4 regions of the Pseudomonas sp. IT-347P genome follow, and region 4 is predicted to be linked to each of the others. Evidence: predicted binding sites of a transcription regulator. Region 4 holds the regulator's gene; each other region holds the start of a gene.
What was found. The regulator FliA, encoded in region 4, starts transcription of late flagellar genes. The targets are predictions, from matches to a motif close to CTAAAGTTTNNNNNNNNNNNGCCGNTAA.

Region 1 (4,212 bases), on a different contig from region 4:
GCCGTATCTGGCGCGGGCGCAGTGGATCATCATGCAGCCGCCCTACCCGTTGGGCGCTGAGGAATTGCGCGAGTTGTTGCAACGCTCGCATCAACTGGTGGTGAGCAAGTTGCCGAAGAAAACCCAAATCGGTTTATTGCTGTAAACCCGATTCCTACAAAAGGAATTGCGGTGTATTCAGAACAGCATCAGCAAGTTCGAGCCAAGAAACAACTGGTCGATCCAGAACACCTGATGCAGCAGCACAATCACCCAGAACAGAATCTGAAACGACACCTTGCGCGTCTTGTGTCGAAACACCTGCTGGGCAATCAGCGCGCCCGGCCAGCCGCCCGCCAGCTCCACGGCATGGAGGATGTTCTCCGGTGTGCGCCAGGCATCGGTGCGGGCCTTGCGTTTGTCCGCCCAGTACATGAAGAACGCCAGCACACTGACGACGCCGTAAGCCGCTAGTGGCAACCACGAAATCCCGCGCAGCCACATGGACACAGAGCCGAACAGCGGCAGCGCGCAGACGATCAACAGAACCGCCAGTTTCAGCTTCAGGTTCTGAATGTTGTTGCCCCGCGAAGGTCGTCCTTCAGGCCGGCGTGCACGAGAATCGTTCATGGCCGGGCCGCCGCCCAGTCTACCCAGCCAAACTGCCAGGTCGCCAGAATCAGCAGACCGAATACGATTCGGTACCAGGCAAACGCCGCATAGCTGTGGCTGGCAATGAACTTGAGCAAGCCGCGCACAGCAATCATGGCGAAGATAAACGCGGTGACAAAACCGATGGCAAACACCGGGAAGTCCGCTGGCACAAACAGGTCGCGATACTTGTAGCCGGAGTAAACCGCCGCACCGACCATGGTCGGCATCGCCAGGAAGAAGGAAAACTCGGTGGCTGTCTTGCGCGACAGGCCGAACAGAAGCCCGCCAATGATCGTCGAGCCGGAGCGCGAGGTACCGGGAATCATCGCCAGGCACTGGGCGAAGCCGACTTTCAGGGCATCTTTCCAGGTGATCTCGTCGACCGTTTCGGCGTGCACTTCATGCTGACGCTTTTCCGCCCACAACATGATGATGCCGCCCACCACTAACGCGGCCGCGACGGTAATCGGATTGAACAGGTATTCGTGGATCAGGTCGGCAAAGACCACGCCCAGCACCACGGCGGGCAGAAACGCGATCAGCAGATTGGCGGTAAAACGCCGGGCACTGGGCTGGGTTGGCAAACCGATGACCACATCGAGGATCTTGCGCCGAAACTCCCAGACCACTGCGAGGATCGCGCCGAGCTGGATGATGATATTGAATGCCATGGCCCGTTCGCCGCCGAACTCGAGCAAGTCGGCAACGATGATCTGGTGTCCGGTACTGGAAATGGGCAAAAACTCCGTCAGCCCTTCTACAACTCCTAGTATCAGTGCCTGCAAGGCCGTCCAAAGATCCATCAATCCCCCAAAGAGCGATGCGCGCGGGCATGCTCCGATAGTATTTTTCTAGCGTTCACTGCGATCAGCGTAGCTGCAAATGGCTGTACCGATTCCGCGCGCACAGGATCCACACGAAACAGTCAAAATTCCGTGAAATAGCAATTTGGATTCAGGTTTTCACGCGCGGGGCCGAAATCCTAACAGACAAGCCTTAATAGCGCTGCCGCGTTATACGACTTGGGTCGCGTATGCCCGCTCACGAAATCGTGATTGGATGCTGGCGGTCGTTTATTACAAGAACAAGAATCCGGAGTGACAGCGTTATGAACAGCTTGCGCAGTGTGTCGATCAGCCGACGCTTGTGGCTCATCTTGATTGTGGCGGTGGTCATGTTGCTGACCTTGGGCGTGTTGATGCTCAAGCAGATCCATGACGACCTCTATCACGCCAAGGCCCAGAAAACCCAGCACGTGGTGCAGACCGCCAGCGGCCTGCTGACTTATTACCACGACCTCGAAACCGCCGGCACCCTGACCAGAGACGCGGCACAGAAGCAGGCGCTGACGGCGATTCGCGGCCTGCGTTACGACCAAAGCGATTACTTCTGGATCAACGACCTCACGCCTGTGATGGTCATGCACCCGACCAATCCGAAACTGGAAGGCCAAAACCTCTCGGCGATCCGCGATCCGGACGGCTTTGCGGTGTTCAACGAAATGGTCGCCATTGCCAGATCCAAGGGTGCGGGCATGGTCAATTATCGCTGGCCGAAACCGGGAGCGACTGATCCGGTGGCGAAGACTTCGTATGTGAAGCTGTTCGAACCTTGGGGCTGGGTGATCGGTTCCGGCGTGTACGTCGACGATGTGCAAGCCGAGTTCCAGGGGCAGATGATCAAGGCTTCGGTGATCGGCCTGGCGATTGCGCTGATCATGGCGCTGCTGGTGATCCTGATCGCGCGCAGCATCGTCCGTCCGCTGCAGGAAACCGTGAACGCCATGGCCAACATAGCCAGCGGCGAAAGTGATCTGACCCGCAGCCTCGATACTCACGGTAAAGATGAAGTGACTGAACTGGCGCATCACTTCAACGCCTTTACCGCCAAGTTGCGTCGAGTGATCGGTGACTTGCAGGTGTCGGCCAGTGCGCTGGGCCAGTCGTCCAGCGAACTGGGCAACGACGCTTCGCAAGCGCAGCAACGCAGTCAGCAGCAATCGCAGCAGATGGAACTGGTGGCTACCGCGATCAACGAAGTGACCTATGGCGTGCAGGACGTGGCGAAGAACGCCGAGCACGCCGCTGCGGAAATGCGTGATGCCGAAGCGCAGGCACAACAGGGCCAGATCAACATTGATGGCAGCTTGCAGCAAATCGACAAGCTGTCCGGCACGATTGATCAAGCGGTTGAAGTCATCCGCACCCTCGCCGCTGAAAGCACGCAAATCGGCACCGTACTGGAAGTGATTCGCTCGATTGCCGAACAGACCAATCTGCTTGCCCTCAACGCGGCCATCGAAGCTGCCCGCGCCGGCGAGCAAGGTCGCGGGTTTGCCGTCGTAGCGGATGAAGTGCGTTTGCTGGCGCAACGTACGCAGAAGTCGACGGCGGAAATCCAGTCGATGATCGAGCGCCTGCAGAGCCATTCCGAAGCCGCTGTGAAAGTGATCGGCGACAGCAGCAAGGCGTCGCAACTGACCATCGAACAAGCGGGGTTGGCCGGCGCGAGCCTGAATGCCATTGGCCAGGCGTTGCGTAATATCAATGGCCTGAATGCCTCGATTGCCAGCGCCACGCTGCAGCAGGCCCATGTGGTCGAGGACATCAATCAGAACGTCACGCAGGCGGCCGGTCTCTCGCACAGCACGGCGATCGCCGCCGAGCAGTCGAGCGCGGCCAGCCTGAAACTTGGTCAATTGAGCGAACAACTCAATGCCCTCCTGCGCCAGTTCCGCGTCTGACCCGTGTAACTCTGGTGAGCCCACCCCTCACCCCAGCCCTCTCCCCGAGGAGAGGGGGCCGACCGAGGTGTCTCAAGCTATACGTCGACCTGAAAAATCGAGTCGATTATGGATTCAACGCAGAAAGATCAGGTCGGCGTATCTCGAACATCCAACTCGGTCAATCCCCTCTCCCTACGGGCGGTCCGACGTTTCGGGAGGGTTAGGGTGAGGGGTTTAGCCCAATGCAGTACAATCCGCCCCCTTCTTTCACTCCCCCAAGGAACCCCCATGTCCGGGCTTGAACTGTTTGCCGCCGCCCTCGGGGTGATCGCGGTGTGGCTGACGGTCAAACAGAATCCGTGGTGCTGGCCGATCGGCCTGGTCATGGTGTTGCTCTATAGCTGGATCTTCTTTGAAGTGAAGCTGTACTCGGACATGTTGCTGCAAGTGATCTACGCCGCCCTGCAGGTTTATGGCTGGTGGCAGTGGACCCGGGCCGGGACGATGCATGATGGCCGTGAGGTGACCCGCCTTGACCAACGTTCTATCTGGATCGGCCTCGGCGTTGGCGCAGTTGGCAGCCTGCTGCTCGGCGCAGCCATGGCGCACTGGACCGACGCCGCACAACCGTGGCTGGATGCGGCGCTCACGGGTTTCAGCCTGGTCGCCCAGCTGTGGATGGCGCAGAAACGACTGCAATGCTGGGCATTGTGGTTTGTCCTCGATGTGATCTTTGTCGGACTGTTCCTCTATAAGGGGCTGTACCTCACCGCGGCGCTGTACGGTCTGTTCACCTTGCTGGCCATTCAGGGCTTTCGCGAATGGCGCGCAGACCCGGCGTTGCGCACATGAAG
Region 2 (4,212 bases), on a different contig from region 4:
CGCCGTGGTAATCGCCGCAAACTGCTGCCCCGCCGAACGGCTCTGCTCATCAATGCGCGCCAGCGCCGACGCCACGTTGGCGTTGCGCGACAAACCTTCCTGCATCAACACATTGCCCTGCTCCATGGTACTGATCGCGTTGCCGGTCTCCTGCTGGATGCTGTGGATCATGCTGGAAATTTCATCGGTGGCCTGGCGGGTGCGCGAGGCCAGGCTGCGCACTTCATCCGCTACCACGGCAAAACCACGCCCCTGTTCACCGGCACGGGCAGCTTCAATGGCTGCGTTCAGTGCCAGCAAATTGGTCTGCTCGGCAATCGAAGTGATGACGCTGACAATGCCGCCGATCTCCTGAGAGCGCTGACCCAGGGTGTTGATCACGGTGGCGGTGGTGTTCAGCGCGCCGGCAATTTGCTCAAGCGAGGACGAAGCTTCTTCCATCGAGCTGCGACCAATCTGCGTCTGCTGGGCATTTTCCTGTGCCAGACGCTGGGTCGCGCCCATGTTGTCGGCGATGTTCAGCGAGGTCGCGCTGAACTCTTCCACCGCGCCGGCCATGCTGGTGATCTCGCCGGACTGCTGCTCCATGCCTTCGTAGGCACCGCCGGACAGACCGGACAGCGCCTGGGCACGGCTGTTGACCTCTTCCGAAGAGCGGCGGATGTGCTCGACCATGGTCGACAGCGCCTGGCTCATCTGGTTGAACGCACGGGACAGCTGACCGATTTCGTCGTTGCTCGATACGTTCAGGCGCACGCTCAGATCGCCGGCGCCCAAGGCTTCGGCTTGACGCACCAGATCCCCCAGTGGCGCCAGTTTGCTGCGCAGCAGCCAGACCACAGAGCCAACAGCCAGCAGCATCGCCAACAGACTGCCGATCGCCAGTTGCGTGCCGACGCTCCAGGTCACCGCGCGAATCTCGGGTTTCGGCATGCTCGCCACCACCGACCATGGCCCGCCCTCGAACGGCACGGCAACGCTGTAGAAGTCTTCGCCCTTGTCACTCCAGAATTCGCCCTTGCCCGGAGTTTTCGCCAGGCCGTTGATGATCGGGGCAGCCTTGTCCAGCGTCTCGACACCCGCAATCGGCACCAGCCATTTGTTCTGCTCGTCGAGCAGCGCCAGCGAACCGGTCTGACCGATGCGGAAACGCTTGAGGTTGGCAAACTGCGCGTTCTGCGCGTCGGTGTAATCGAAGCCTACATACAAAACGGCAATGATCTTGCCGCTGCCGTCGCGCACGGGGGTGTATTGCGACATGTAGTAGCGCTCGAACAGCAACGAGCGCCCGACATAACTCTGCCCCGCCATCAAACGCGCATACGCCGGGTTGGCATGATCGAGCACCGTGCCGATGGCGCGCGTACCGTCCTGTTTGCTGACGTTGGTACTGACGCGGATGAAGTCCTCGCCGCTGCGCACGAACACCGTGGCAACACCGGCCGTCATTTGCTTGAACTCGTCGACTTCCTTGAAGTTGTTGTTCAGCACCTCATTGCCCAGGCGCAACCCCGGAGTCTGGACGCCAGCCACCGTCACCGGCTCGTCCGGATGCACGCTCAAGCCGCTGGCGAAGCGCTTTTCAAACAATCCGCTCAGGCGCAGCGTGCTTTCACGCAGCGTGCCGTGGAAGGTGCTCAATTGGTCGGCCAGCAGCCGCGCCTCACTGGCCAGATGCTCTTCACGGGTGGCGAGGTTGGCGTTATCCAGCGAACGCAGGGCGAACACCGTACTGCCACTGATGACAATCGCCAGTATTACAGCGAGCGCGAGGCCCAGCTGCGAGGCGATCCGAGCGCGAGGTTGAGACATGGACAGCTCCTGGCCGAGCTGCCGGATCCTCCTTGATCGCAGTCAATGCTCGGAAATTTTTAATAATGGGGGTGAATCGTGGAAACCGGCACGACGGTTCCACTTGCTCATAGTCGGCGGTAAAACCGAATACTTGAGCGCGCAACGAGGGTATGGCGTAAGGCCGGCATTGTGGCGGCTCGAACGTTTCAGCTCAAGCGCGCCACTGCCGGCAGCTCCATGGCGCGGACTTCGCCCTGCAGAAAGTCGCTGAGACGGCGCAAACGTTCACCTCCCGGACGGGTCTTTGGCCACACCAGGTAGTAATTCAGTCCACTGGCGACTGCGGTTGGCCACGGCAGGCTTAGGCGTCCCTGGGCGACATCTTCAGCGACCATCAACAGGTCACCCATCGATACACCGTAACCGCGAGCCGCTGCGATCATGCCTAACTCCAACGTATCGAACACTTGGCCGCCCTTGAGTGACACCTGCTCGGACAGCCCCATGTGTTCCAGCCAACTGCGCCAATCGCGACGATCGGGCGTCGGGTGGAGTAACTCGGTGCAGGCCAGTCGAGCCAGATCCCACGGCTGATCATTCAGCAGGTTCGGCGCACCCACCGGAATCAGTTCTTCAGGAAACAGCAGGCTGGCTTCCCAGTCTGGCGGGAAATGCCCGTCGCTCAACAGTACCGCGCAGTCGAACGGTTCATCGTTGAAGTCCACTGAATCGACGTCCATCCAGGCGCTGGTCAGTTGTACTTCGTTGCCCGGTTGCAAGTGACGGAAGCGGCTGAGCCGCGCCAACAGCCAGCGCATGGTCAGGGTCGATGGGGCCTTCATGCGCAAAATGTCGTCCTCGGCACGCAAGGTATTACAGGCCCGCTCCAGCGCACTGAAGCCTTCGCGGATGCCGGGCAGCAGCAACCGCGCAGCTTCAGTCAGTTGCAGATTGCGCCCGCTGCGATGAAACAGCCGACAGGCGAAGTGATCCTCCAGGGTCCGGATATGCCGACTCACCGCGCTCTGCGTAATCGATAACTCTTCGGCAGCCCGGGTGAACGAGCTGTGCCGCGCCGCGACTTCAAATGCGCGCAAGGCATACAAGGGAGGAAGACGACGGGACATACAGAAAGCTCCTATAGCGAGACGCGGCCATCCCGACGGAATTCGCTCATGATGAGTTTTAATCATGCCACCCATCCTTTTTATCCCTTTGTGCAACGCCTGCCAAGCGCCGAGAATCGACGCTCTCCTGTTCCCTCTGAAATTGAGTGGTGATGACCATGCAGCATCCTGTGCGTACCGAACTCTGGGCCATTCTGCGGCTGTCGGGGCCGCTGATCGCTTCACAGTTGGCGCACATGTTGATGGTGCTGACCGACACCCTGATGATGGCGCGCATCAGCCCCCAAGCACTGGCCGGCGGCGGTCTCGGCGCGGCGAGCTATTCGTTCGTGTCGATTTTCTGCATCGGCGTGATCGCGGCGGTCGGCACTTTGGTGGCGATTCGCAAGGGCGCCGGCGACATTATTGGCGCGGCCCGACTGACTCAGGCCGGTTTGTGGCTGGCGTGGTTGATGGCATTGGGTGCCGGGTTGTTGCTGTGGAACCTGAAACCGGTATTGCTGCTGTTCGGCCAGACCGAAACCAACGTCAACGCCGCCGGGCAATTCCTGATCGCGCTGCCCTTCGCCCTGCCCGGCTACCTGAGCTTCATGGCCCTGCGCGGCTTCACCAGTGCGATTGGCCGGGCGACGCCGGTGATGGTCATCAGCCTGGCCGGCACCGTGGCGAATTTCCTGCTCAATTATGCGTTGATCACCGGTATGTTCGGTCTGCCGAAAATGGGCCTGACGGGGATTGGCCTGGTCACGGCGATTGTCGCCACCTGCATGGCGTTGGCGCTGGCCTGGCACATCCGTCGGCATCCGGCTTATGACGCTTATCCATTGCGCGCAGGCTTGTCGCGGCCGAACCGGCAGTATTTGAAAGAGTTGTGGCGCCTCGGCCTGCCAATCGGCGGCACCTACGCGGTAGAAGTCGGCTTGTTCGCTTTCGCGGCGCTGTGCATGGGCACCATGGGCAGCACGCAGTTGGGCGCGCACCAGATCGCCCTGCAGATTGTCTCTGTGGCGTTCATGGTGCCAGCGGGGATGTCGTATGCGATCACCATGCGCGTCGGTCAGCATTACGGCGCCGGGCAGTTGAGCGATGCGCGGATGTCCGGGCGGGTCGGGATCGTCTTTGGCGCGGTGGTGATGCTGGGTTTCGCCATGGTGTTCTGGTTGTTGCCGAACCAGTTGGTCGGGTTGTTCCTTGATCACAACGATCCGGCGTTTGCCGAGGTGATTCGGCTCGCGGTGAGCCTGTTGGCAGTGGCGGCGTGGTTCGAGCTGTTCGACGGCACGCAGACGAT
Region 3 (4,212 bases), on a different contig from region 4:
GCGCGGGAGCCGGAGCAGTGCCTGCCGGTGCAATGGGCGCAGGCATTGGCGCCGCACTCCCCGGCCCGGCCGGCTTCGGTGCGGCGTCGTCGAACAGATTCAGCCGTTCGCGCAACTCGTGCGCAGGCACCGGTTGCTGATCCGCCGGCAGCGCGTTCGGATCAACCGGTGTCGCCGGAGCGTTGCCGTTCTGACTCTGATCCGCCGGTTTCGCCGCGTCGGCACCTTGCGCGCCTTCGATGGCCGCCTGGGCCTTCTTCGTCAGCACGACGATATCGATGCGGCGGTTGACCGGGTTGAACGGGTTTTCCTTGTCGAACAGCGCCGACGAGGCATAACCCACCACCCGCGCCACCTGCGAGTCCGGGTAGCTACCGGCGACCAAGGCACGACGGGCAGCGTTGGCACGGTTGGCCGACAGTTCCCAGTTACCGAAATCGCCGGTGCCGATGTACGGCTTGGCATCGGTGTGGCCGCTGATGCTGATCTTGTTCGGCACCGCTTTGATGGTGTCAGCCATGGCCAGCAGGATGTCTTCGAAATACGGCTTCAGGCGGGCAGAGCCTGAGTCGAACATCGGCCGGTTCTCGGCGTCCATGATCTGGATGCGCAAGCCGTTCGGGGTGATCTCGAAGAGGATCTGATCCTTGAACTTCTGCAGTTGCGGGTTCTCGTCGACCTTGTTCTGCAGTTCTTGCAGCAGCAACTCCAGACGTTCTTTCTCGACCTGCTCGGCCATGCCTTCAACCTGTTCGGTATCGACCGTGACCTTGTCAGGCTGCGGCTGCGATTTCACTTCCGGGTTGAGGGTGTTTTCCGGCGCCAGGGTCGGCGTGCCGCCCAGGTCGATGATGTATGGCGTGCCGCTTTCGGAGAAGCCGACCGGATCCTTGAAGTAACCGGCGATAGCGATCTTCTGTTCCGGTGTGGCGGTGGACAGCAGCCACAACACCAGGAAGAACGCCATCATCGCCGTGGCGAAGTCGGCGAAGGCGATTTTCCACGCCCCGCCGTGATGCCCGCCGGCTATGCGCTTGACGCGCTTGATGATAATCGGCTGATTATTTTCCATGACTTAGCGACCGCGAACCGCTTGTTCCAGCTCGGCAAAGCTTGGACGGTGGGCCGGGTATAGCACCTTGCGACCAAACTCGACCGCCAGCGATGGCGGCATGCCGGAGGCCGAAGCCACCAGCGAGGCCTTGATGGCTTCGTAGACGTTCAGCTCTTCCTTGGCATCGTGGGCCAGGGAATGCGCCAGCGGGCCAAAGAAACCGTACGCCGCGAGAATACCGAAGAAGGTACCGACCAGTGCCGCACCGACGTGCAGACCGATGGACTTCTGATCGCCTTCACCCAGCGAGGCCATGGTCACCACGATACCGAGTACCGCCGCAACGATACCGAAACCGGGCATGGCGTCGGCGATGCCGTTCACCGCGTGCGATGGATGCTCGAGGTCTTCTTTGAGGCTGTACAGCTCCATGTCGAACAAGCCTTCCAGCTCGTGCGGCGCCATGTTGCCGGACGACATGATGCGCAGGTAATCGCAGATGAACGCGGTCATGCGCTCGTCTTTGAGCACTGCCGGGTACTTGGCGAAGATCGGGCTCGCGGCGGCGTCTTCGATATCGCCCTCGATGGCCATCATGCCTTCGCGGCGGCTCTTGTTGAGGATCTCGTAGATCAGCCCGAGCACTTCCAGATAGAACGTGTGGCTGAAGCGCGAACTGAACATGCTCAGGGATTTCTTGAGCACGTGCATCGTCATGTAGCCGGGGTTGGCCTGGAGGAATGCACCCAGTGCCGCACCACCGATGATCATCACCTCGAAGGGCTGGATCAGGGCGGCAATCTTGCCGTGGGAGAGCACGTATCCGCCGAGCACGCTCGCGAATACGACGATGATGCCGATAATTTTAGCCATAGGTAGAAAGTACTTGTTTAAGTCGGGTTCAAGGTCATATTCGGAAGTTAAAAAATCTCTTCTTCTACTTATCGGCAAAACTGCGCCAGACTATAGCCAGTTCAGGCGAAAAGCCAATTTAGCCCATGCCGGGCGCGTCTACAGTCAGTGAAGATCCCGTCCAGACATGGCTAATGAAACGAACGTCCCACACGCAAAACCGGCCACGCTCGACGGCTGGGTCAAGCTGCTCGACAGCGTCCGGCTGCCCGTACCGCAAGAGGCTCACGACAAAGTCTGCCGGGCGATCCGCGACAACCGCAGCTCGTTGCGCGACATCGCCGACCTGATGCAGGACAGTCCGGCGCTGGCCCTGAGCATCATCCGTGAGGCGAATCGTCACACCCACGGCACCATGGCCACGCCAGCGGAAAATCTCGAGGTGGCAATCAATCGCCTGGGCCTTGCCCGCACCGAAGAATTGCTCGCGCGCCTGCCCGCCGAACCGCAGATGCAAATCCCCAAGGCCCTGCGCCAATTGCAGATGATCAGCCAGCACGCGACGCAACAGGCCAACGGTTTTTTCGCCAGCCGCCTGGCACGGCTGTGGCAGGACATTCATTGGGGCAGCCTGCTGTTTCTGTCGCCGCTATGGCCATTGGCGTTGACCTATCCGCAGTTGCTCGAAGAGTGGGAGATACGGGTTATCCACAAGGGTGAATCGGCCCGCGTGGTCGAGAAACAATTGTTCGGCGTGCGCCTGCTGAAAGTCGCCGAGGCGCTGGTGCAAGCCTGGCATCTGCCGATCTGGGTGCAGCAGGGTTATAAACTGCTGCTCAGCGAACAGCGCGAACTGGTCAAAGTGCTGCGCATCGCCCGCGACAGTGACCATCCACTGCGCCAGCAAAATCGCCTCGATGACGATCCAACCTTGCGCCGCTGGCTCAACCAGCCGGCCAACACGGTGCTGCTGGCCAACGGCCTGGCGCTGTCGGCGCAACAGGCGTGGGACAGTCCGCACAGCGAACGCTGGCAGTACCTGACCAGCCTTTACCTGCAAATTTCCATGGACGAAGTGCAACAACAGTTGCACCAGCAAGCCGCCAACAGTGCGCGTCATCATGCGATGCCCGACCTCTGGCACCCGGCGGTTTCGCTGATCTGGCCGTGGGGCTCACGTCGCTTGCCCGCCGGCATGCTCCCGGCCGCGGCGCCGAATGCCGAGGATCTGAGCCAATGGCGCCGGCAATGCGCCGAGCTGCTGGCCGAACCCAGCCGGTTCACCAACGCGATGAGTCTGACGGTTGCGGCTCGCGAGGCATTAGTGGCCAGCGGCATGCGCCGGGTAATGATTCTGATGGCTGACCGCACGCACTCGACCCTGCGCGTGCATCAAATCGCCGGTCTGCCGAAAGAAGCGGCGGCACTGAGTTTTCTCGTCAGCCAGAGCAAGGTCCTGCAACGCTTGCTCGCGCAACAGGCGCAGGTGCGGATAACTCCCGAGAACAACGCACAATTCTCTGCCTTGCTGCCGGCGAGCCTGCGCACGCTGTTTCGCGGCGAGCACCTGTTCCTGCGCTCTCTGGTCAACAATGGCCGGGTGATCATGATCGTCGTCGCCGACCAGGGCGGCGGGCCGTTCGCCGACATCACCGTGCAAGCCTTTGGCAAAACCGCGCAGTGCATCGAAAAAGCCCTGCACAGCTTTAGCAGCCGTGGCCGATGAGGCTGCGCTACAATCCTCCCCTTTGTGCTCTGGAGACCTCACATGTCTGACTTCTCTGGCTTGCCGCTCGTCATCGAGGCGAGCGACCTGCTCCCGCGTCTCGAATCCCCTGAACTGATTCTGGTGGATCTGACCAGCCCTGCCCGTTATGCCGAAGGTCATCTTCCCGGCGCACGCTTTGTCGACCCGAAACGCACCCAGCTCGGCCAGCCGCCGGCACCGGGCCTGCTGCCGGCGAAAGCCGATCTGGAAGCGTTGTTCGGTGAACTGGGCCATCGCAAAGACGCGGTCTACGTGGTCTATGACGATGAAGGCGGCGGTTGGGCCGGGCGTTTCATCTGGTTGCTCGATGTGATCGGTCACGACAAATATCACTACGTCGACGGTGGTCTGCCGGCGTGGCTGGCGGCAGGCATGCCGATGTCCATCCAGGTTCCGCCTGCGGTGGGCGGCCCGGTGGAGCTGACCCTGCACGATGATCCGACGGCCACACGCGAATACCTGCAAAGCCGCCTCGGTGCTGCCGATCTGGCGATCTGGGATGCGCGCGGGCCACTGGAATACTCCGGTGAGAAAGTGC
Region 4 (4,212 bases):
TGACCGGACACAACGTCTTCTCGTTTATCGGCATGAATCTGCGGACCTTCACCCTGCGAGAGATGTTTTTGTGGATCTTTTTCTGCAAGCATCGCGGCGCGGTCATGTTCGATGCCCGCAAAGCGGTCGACCTGACTGGCCATGAGCACGAGTTTGAGTAGATTGCTTTCGACTTCGGTGACCAGTTGGGTCACGCGCTTGATCACCTGACCGGTGAGGTCCTGGTAATCCTGGGCCAGCAGGATGTCGTTGAGATTGCTCGACACCGCACGGTTTTCCGTGCTGCTGCGTGACAGAAAACCGTCGACCCGGCGCGCCAGTTCGCGGAACTCTTCAGCCCCGACCTCGCGACGCATGAAGCGACCCCAATCGGCGCTCAAGGTCTGGGCTTCATCAGCCAGACTGTTGACCACCGGCGTGGCGCTTTCCACCAGATCCATGGTGCGGTTGGCCGCGGCCTCTGTCAGCTTGACCACGTAGCCCAGGCGTTCGGTGGCGTCGGTGATTTGCGACACTTCCTCGGCCTGCGGCATGTGCGGATCGATCTGGAAGTTGACGATCGCACTGTGCAGTTCACGTGTGAGCTTGCCCACTTCCTGGTACAGGCCACGGTCACGGGTCTGATTGAGCTCATGGATCAGTTGCACCGCGTCGCCGAACCTGCCTTTTTCAAGGCTTTCGACCAGTTCGACCGCGTGTTTTTTCAGGGTCGATTCAAAATCGCCCTGTGAAGATTCGTTATGCTCCATAGCTCCCCCGCGCGTTCATCAGCCGATGCGTTCGAAAATCTTCTCGATTTTTTCTTTCAACGCCTGAGCCGTGAAAGGTTTGACTACGTAGCCGTTTACACCGGCCTGAGCGGCTTCGATGATCTGCTCGCGCTTGGCTTCTGCAGTCACCATCAGCACTGGCAGGTGCTTGAGCTTTTCATCGGCACGCACGTGACGCAGCAGGTCGATACCGGTCATGCCCGGCATGTTCCAGTCCGTCACCAGAAAGTCGATGCTGCCGCTGTTGAGCACTGGAATGGCGGTGGTGCCATCGTCAGCCTCGACGGTGTTGGTGAACCCAAGATCACGCAGCAGGTTCTTGATGATCCGCCGCATCGTTGAGAAGTCATCAACGATGAGGATTTTCATGTCTTTGTTCAATTCGACCTCCAAGCAGTCTTAAACGCGCCCAGCACCTGGACGCGCCACTTCAATCAATCGGCGCAGCACTCAAAGACTGTCTGGAGCACAACAGAGCAAGACCGGTGCCGTTTATCACCGCACCAGCCTCGTTCGCAGTGTCCCCACACTGCCTTCAGCGCGCTCGCCACTCCCCCAAACGCCCCCGCAAACGGGCTGCGCACTGGCTGTGTAACTGGCTGACCCGCGATTCACTGACGCCAAGGACTTCACCGATCTCCTTGAGGTTCAGCTCTTCGTCGTAGTACAGCGCCAACACCAGTCGTTCACGCTCCGGCAAATTGGCAATCGCGTCCGCCAGCGCCGCCTGGAAGCGTTCATCTTCCAGATCGCGTGACGGCTCAAGATGAGCACTGGCGCCATCCTCGTGCAGCCCTTCGTGTTCGCCGTCCTGCAACAGGTCGTCGAAACTGAACAGGCGGCTGCCCAAGGTGTCATTCAAAATCCCGTAGTAATCGTCGAGACTCAATTGGAGTTCGGCTGCAACCTCGTGATCTTTAGCGTCACGGCCGGTTTTAGCTTCAATTGAGCGAATTGCGTCGCTGACCATACGGGTATTGCGGTGAACCGAGCGTGGTGCCCAGTCCCCTTTGCGCACTTCGTCGAGCATCGCGCCGCGGATTCGTATGCCCGCGTACGTTTCGAAACTGGCGCCTTTGCTGGCGTCATATTTGGTCGAGACTTCGAGCAGGCCGATCATCCCGGCCTGGATCAGGTCTTCGACCTGCACACTTGCCGGCAAACGCGCCAGCAAGTGGTAGGCAATGCGTTTGACCAGTGGCGCGTAACGCTCGATCAGTTCGTACTGCGCGTCACGTGCCGACTTCTTGTAGTAGTTCATACCGCTTGCGGTCATAGCACGGGCCCTGCCGTTTGCTGCACGAGGCGCTCGACGAAAAATTCAAGGTGGCCACGCGGGTTGGCGGGCAGCGGCCAGGTGTCGACCTTCTGCGCGATCGCCTTGAACGCCAGCGCGCATTTGGAACGCGGAAAGGCTTCGTACACCGCACGCTGCTTCTGCACCGCTTTACGCACGCTTTCGTCGTAAGGCACGGCGCCGACGTATTGTAGGGCCACGTCAAGGAAGCGATCCGTGACCTTGGTCAACTTGGCGAACAGGTTGCGCCCTTCCTGCGGGCTCTGCGCCATGTTGGCGAGAACGCGGAAGCGGTTCATGCCGTAATCGCGGTTGAGCAGTTTGATCAGCGCGTAGGCGTCGGTAATGGAAGTCGGCTCGTCGCAGACCACCAGCAACACTTCTTGCGCGGCGCGGACGAAACTGACTACCGAGTCACCAATACCCGCAGCGGTGTCGATCACCAGCACGTCGAGATTGTCGCCGATGTCGCTGAATGCCTGAATCAGACCGGCATGTTGCGCCGGACTCAGGTGCACCATGCTCTGCGTGCCGGACGCCGCCGGCACGATGCGAATGCCACCGGGGCCTTGCAACAGCACGTCGCGCAATTCGCAACGGCCTTCGATGACGTCGGCCAGCGTGCGTTTAGGGGTCAGACCCAACAATACGTCAACGTTCGCCAGACCGAGGTCGGCGTCCAGCAGCATGACCCGACGGCCAAGCTCTGCCAGCGCCAGCGACAAGTTCACTGACACGTTAGTCTTGCCGACGCCACCTTTGCCGCCGGTCACCGCGATCACCTGTACGGGATGCATGCTGCCCATGTTATTTCTTTACCTTGTCTTGCATAGACGGAGGCCACATTACTGGCTGCGCGTTCACAAACGGAACAATGCATGGCAGACCATCGATGTAGGTACAAAAACTGTTCATGAATACCTCAGCCAACCTGCTTGGTCGGGCTGTGATAGATATCAGCGAACATGTCAGCCATGGCTTCTTCGCTGGGTTCTTCCTGCATTTGCACGCTGACGGCGCGGCTGACCAGTTGATGACGGCGCGGCAGATGCAAATCATCCGGAATCCGTGGGCCATCGGTCAGGTACGCGACCGGCAATTCATGACTGATCGCCAGGCTTAACACTTCGCCAAGGCTGGCCGTTTCATCCAGTTTAGTCAGGATGCAGCCGGCAAGCCCGCAACGCTTGTAACTGTGATAAGCGGCGGTTAGAACCTGTTTCTGGCTGGTGGTTGCCAAGACCAGATAATTTTTTGAGCGAATGCCACGTCCGGCCAGACTTTCGAGCTGCATGCGCAGGGCCGGATCGCTGGCCTGCAGGCCGGCGGTATCGATCAGCACCACGCGTTTGCGCAGCAACGGATCCAGCGCTTGCACCAGCGATTGGCCCGGGTCGACGTGAGTCACCGGCACATTGAGAATGCGACCCAGCGTCTTCAGTTGTTCCTGCGCACCGATGCGGAAGCTGTCCATGCTCACCAGCGCGACATTCTGCGCGCCGTATTTCAGCACATAACGCGCGGCAAGCTTGGCGAGTGTAGTGGTCTTGCCCATGCCGGCCGGGCCGACCATGGCAATCACACCGCCCTCTTCCAGCGGCTCGACTTCCGGTACGGCAATCATCCGTGCCAGGTGCGCGAGGAGCATGCGCCAGGCCTGACGCGGCTCTTCGATATCAGTGATCAGCGCCAGCAGATCGCGCGACAACGGCCCGGACAGACCGATGCGTTGCAGACGGCGATACAGGTTGGCTTGGGCCGGACGGCTGCCTTGCAGCTGATTCCAGGCGAGGGTGCCGAGCTGAACTTCCATCAGCTCGCGCAGGCTGTTCAATTCAAAGCGCATCGAATCCAGCGCACGCGGATCGACACCGCCGGAGGACTGCGCAGGCGCCGGAGCCGGACGTGGCGGTGCGGCATAGGTCGGCTCGCTCAGCGGCTCGGCAGCGGTCAGTGGCAGGCCTGCCGTCAACGGCAGCCCGGCAAAGATCTGGCGATTGCTATTGCCGTCGGCTTCGCCACGCAGGCTCAACTCGGCCTGGGCAGTGACGATGCGCGACTGGGTCTTGCGCAGCTCGTCTTCGAGTTCCATGTTCGGAACCCGTGGCGCCAGCGCCGACAATTTGTAATCCAGTGCCGCCGTCA

Region 1: ACM6IV_RS08595 (methyl-accepting chemotaxis protein) is a predicted target of FliA. The motif match lies at 1,587-1,614, and genes of this name have one in related genera.
Region 2: ACM6IV_RS14185 (methyl-accepting chemotaxis protein) is a predicted target of FliA. The motif match lies at 1,923-1,950, and genes of this name have one in related genera.
Region 3: motA (flagellar motor stator protein MotA) is a predicted target of FliA. The motif match lies at 1,996-2,023, and genes of this name have one in related genera.

Annotation. Positions count from the first base shown of each region.
Region 1 covers NZ_CATKPQ010000011.1:1,036,655-1,040,866, reverse strand. Annotated here, with positions in the region: gene ACM6IV_RS08610 (MmcQ/YjbR family DNA-binding protein) at 1-145, shown strand, start outside; gene ACM6IV_RS08605 (DUF1294 domain-containing protein) at 178-609, opposite strand; gene ACM6IV_RS08600 (undecaprenyl-diphosphate phosphatase) at 606-1,436, opposite strand; gene ACM6IV_RS08595 (methyl-accepting chemotaxis protein) at 1,742-3,376, shown strand; gene pnuC (nicotinamide riboside transporter PnuC) at 3,647-4,210, shown strand; gene ACM6IV_RS08585 (AAA family ATPase) at 4,207-4,212, shown strand, end outside.
Region 2 covers NZ_CATKPQ010000033.1:309,224-313,435, reverse strand. Annotated here, with positions in the region: gene ACM6IV_RS14185 (methyl-accepting chemotaxis protein) at 1-1,812, opposite strand, end outside; gene ACM6IV_RS14180 (LysR substrate-binding domain-containing protein) at 2,001-2,921, opposite strand; gene ACM6IV_RS14175 (NorM family multidrug efflux MATE transporter) at 3,080-4,212, shown strand, end outside.
Region 3 covers NZ_CATKPQ010000055.1:416,673-420,884, reverse strand. Annotated here, with positions in the region: gene motB (flagellar motor protein MotB) at 1-1,072, opposite strand, end outside; gene motA (flagellar motor stator protein MotA) at 1,076-1,927, opposite strand; gene ACM6IV_RS21480 (HDOD domain-containing protein) at 2,094-3,632, shown strand; gene rhdA (thiosulfate sulfurtransferase) at 3,675-4,212, shown strand, end outside.
Region 4 covers NZ_CATKPQ010000003.1:117,684-121,895, forward strand. Annotated here, with positions in the region: gene ACM6IV_RS02185 (protein phosphatase CheZ) at 1-749, opposite strand, end outside; gene ACM6IV_RS02190 (chemotaxis response regulator CheY) at 768-1,139, opposite strand; gene fliA (RNA polymerase sigma factor FliA) at 1,306-2,046, opposite strand; gene fleN (flagellar synthesis regulator FleN) at 2,043-2,873, opposite strand; gene flhF (flagellar biosynthesis protein FlhF) at 2,990-4,212, opposite strand, start outside.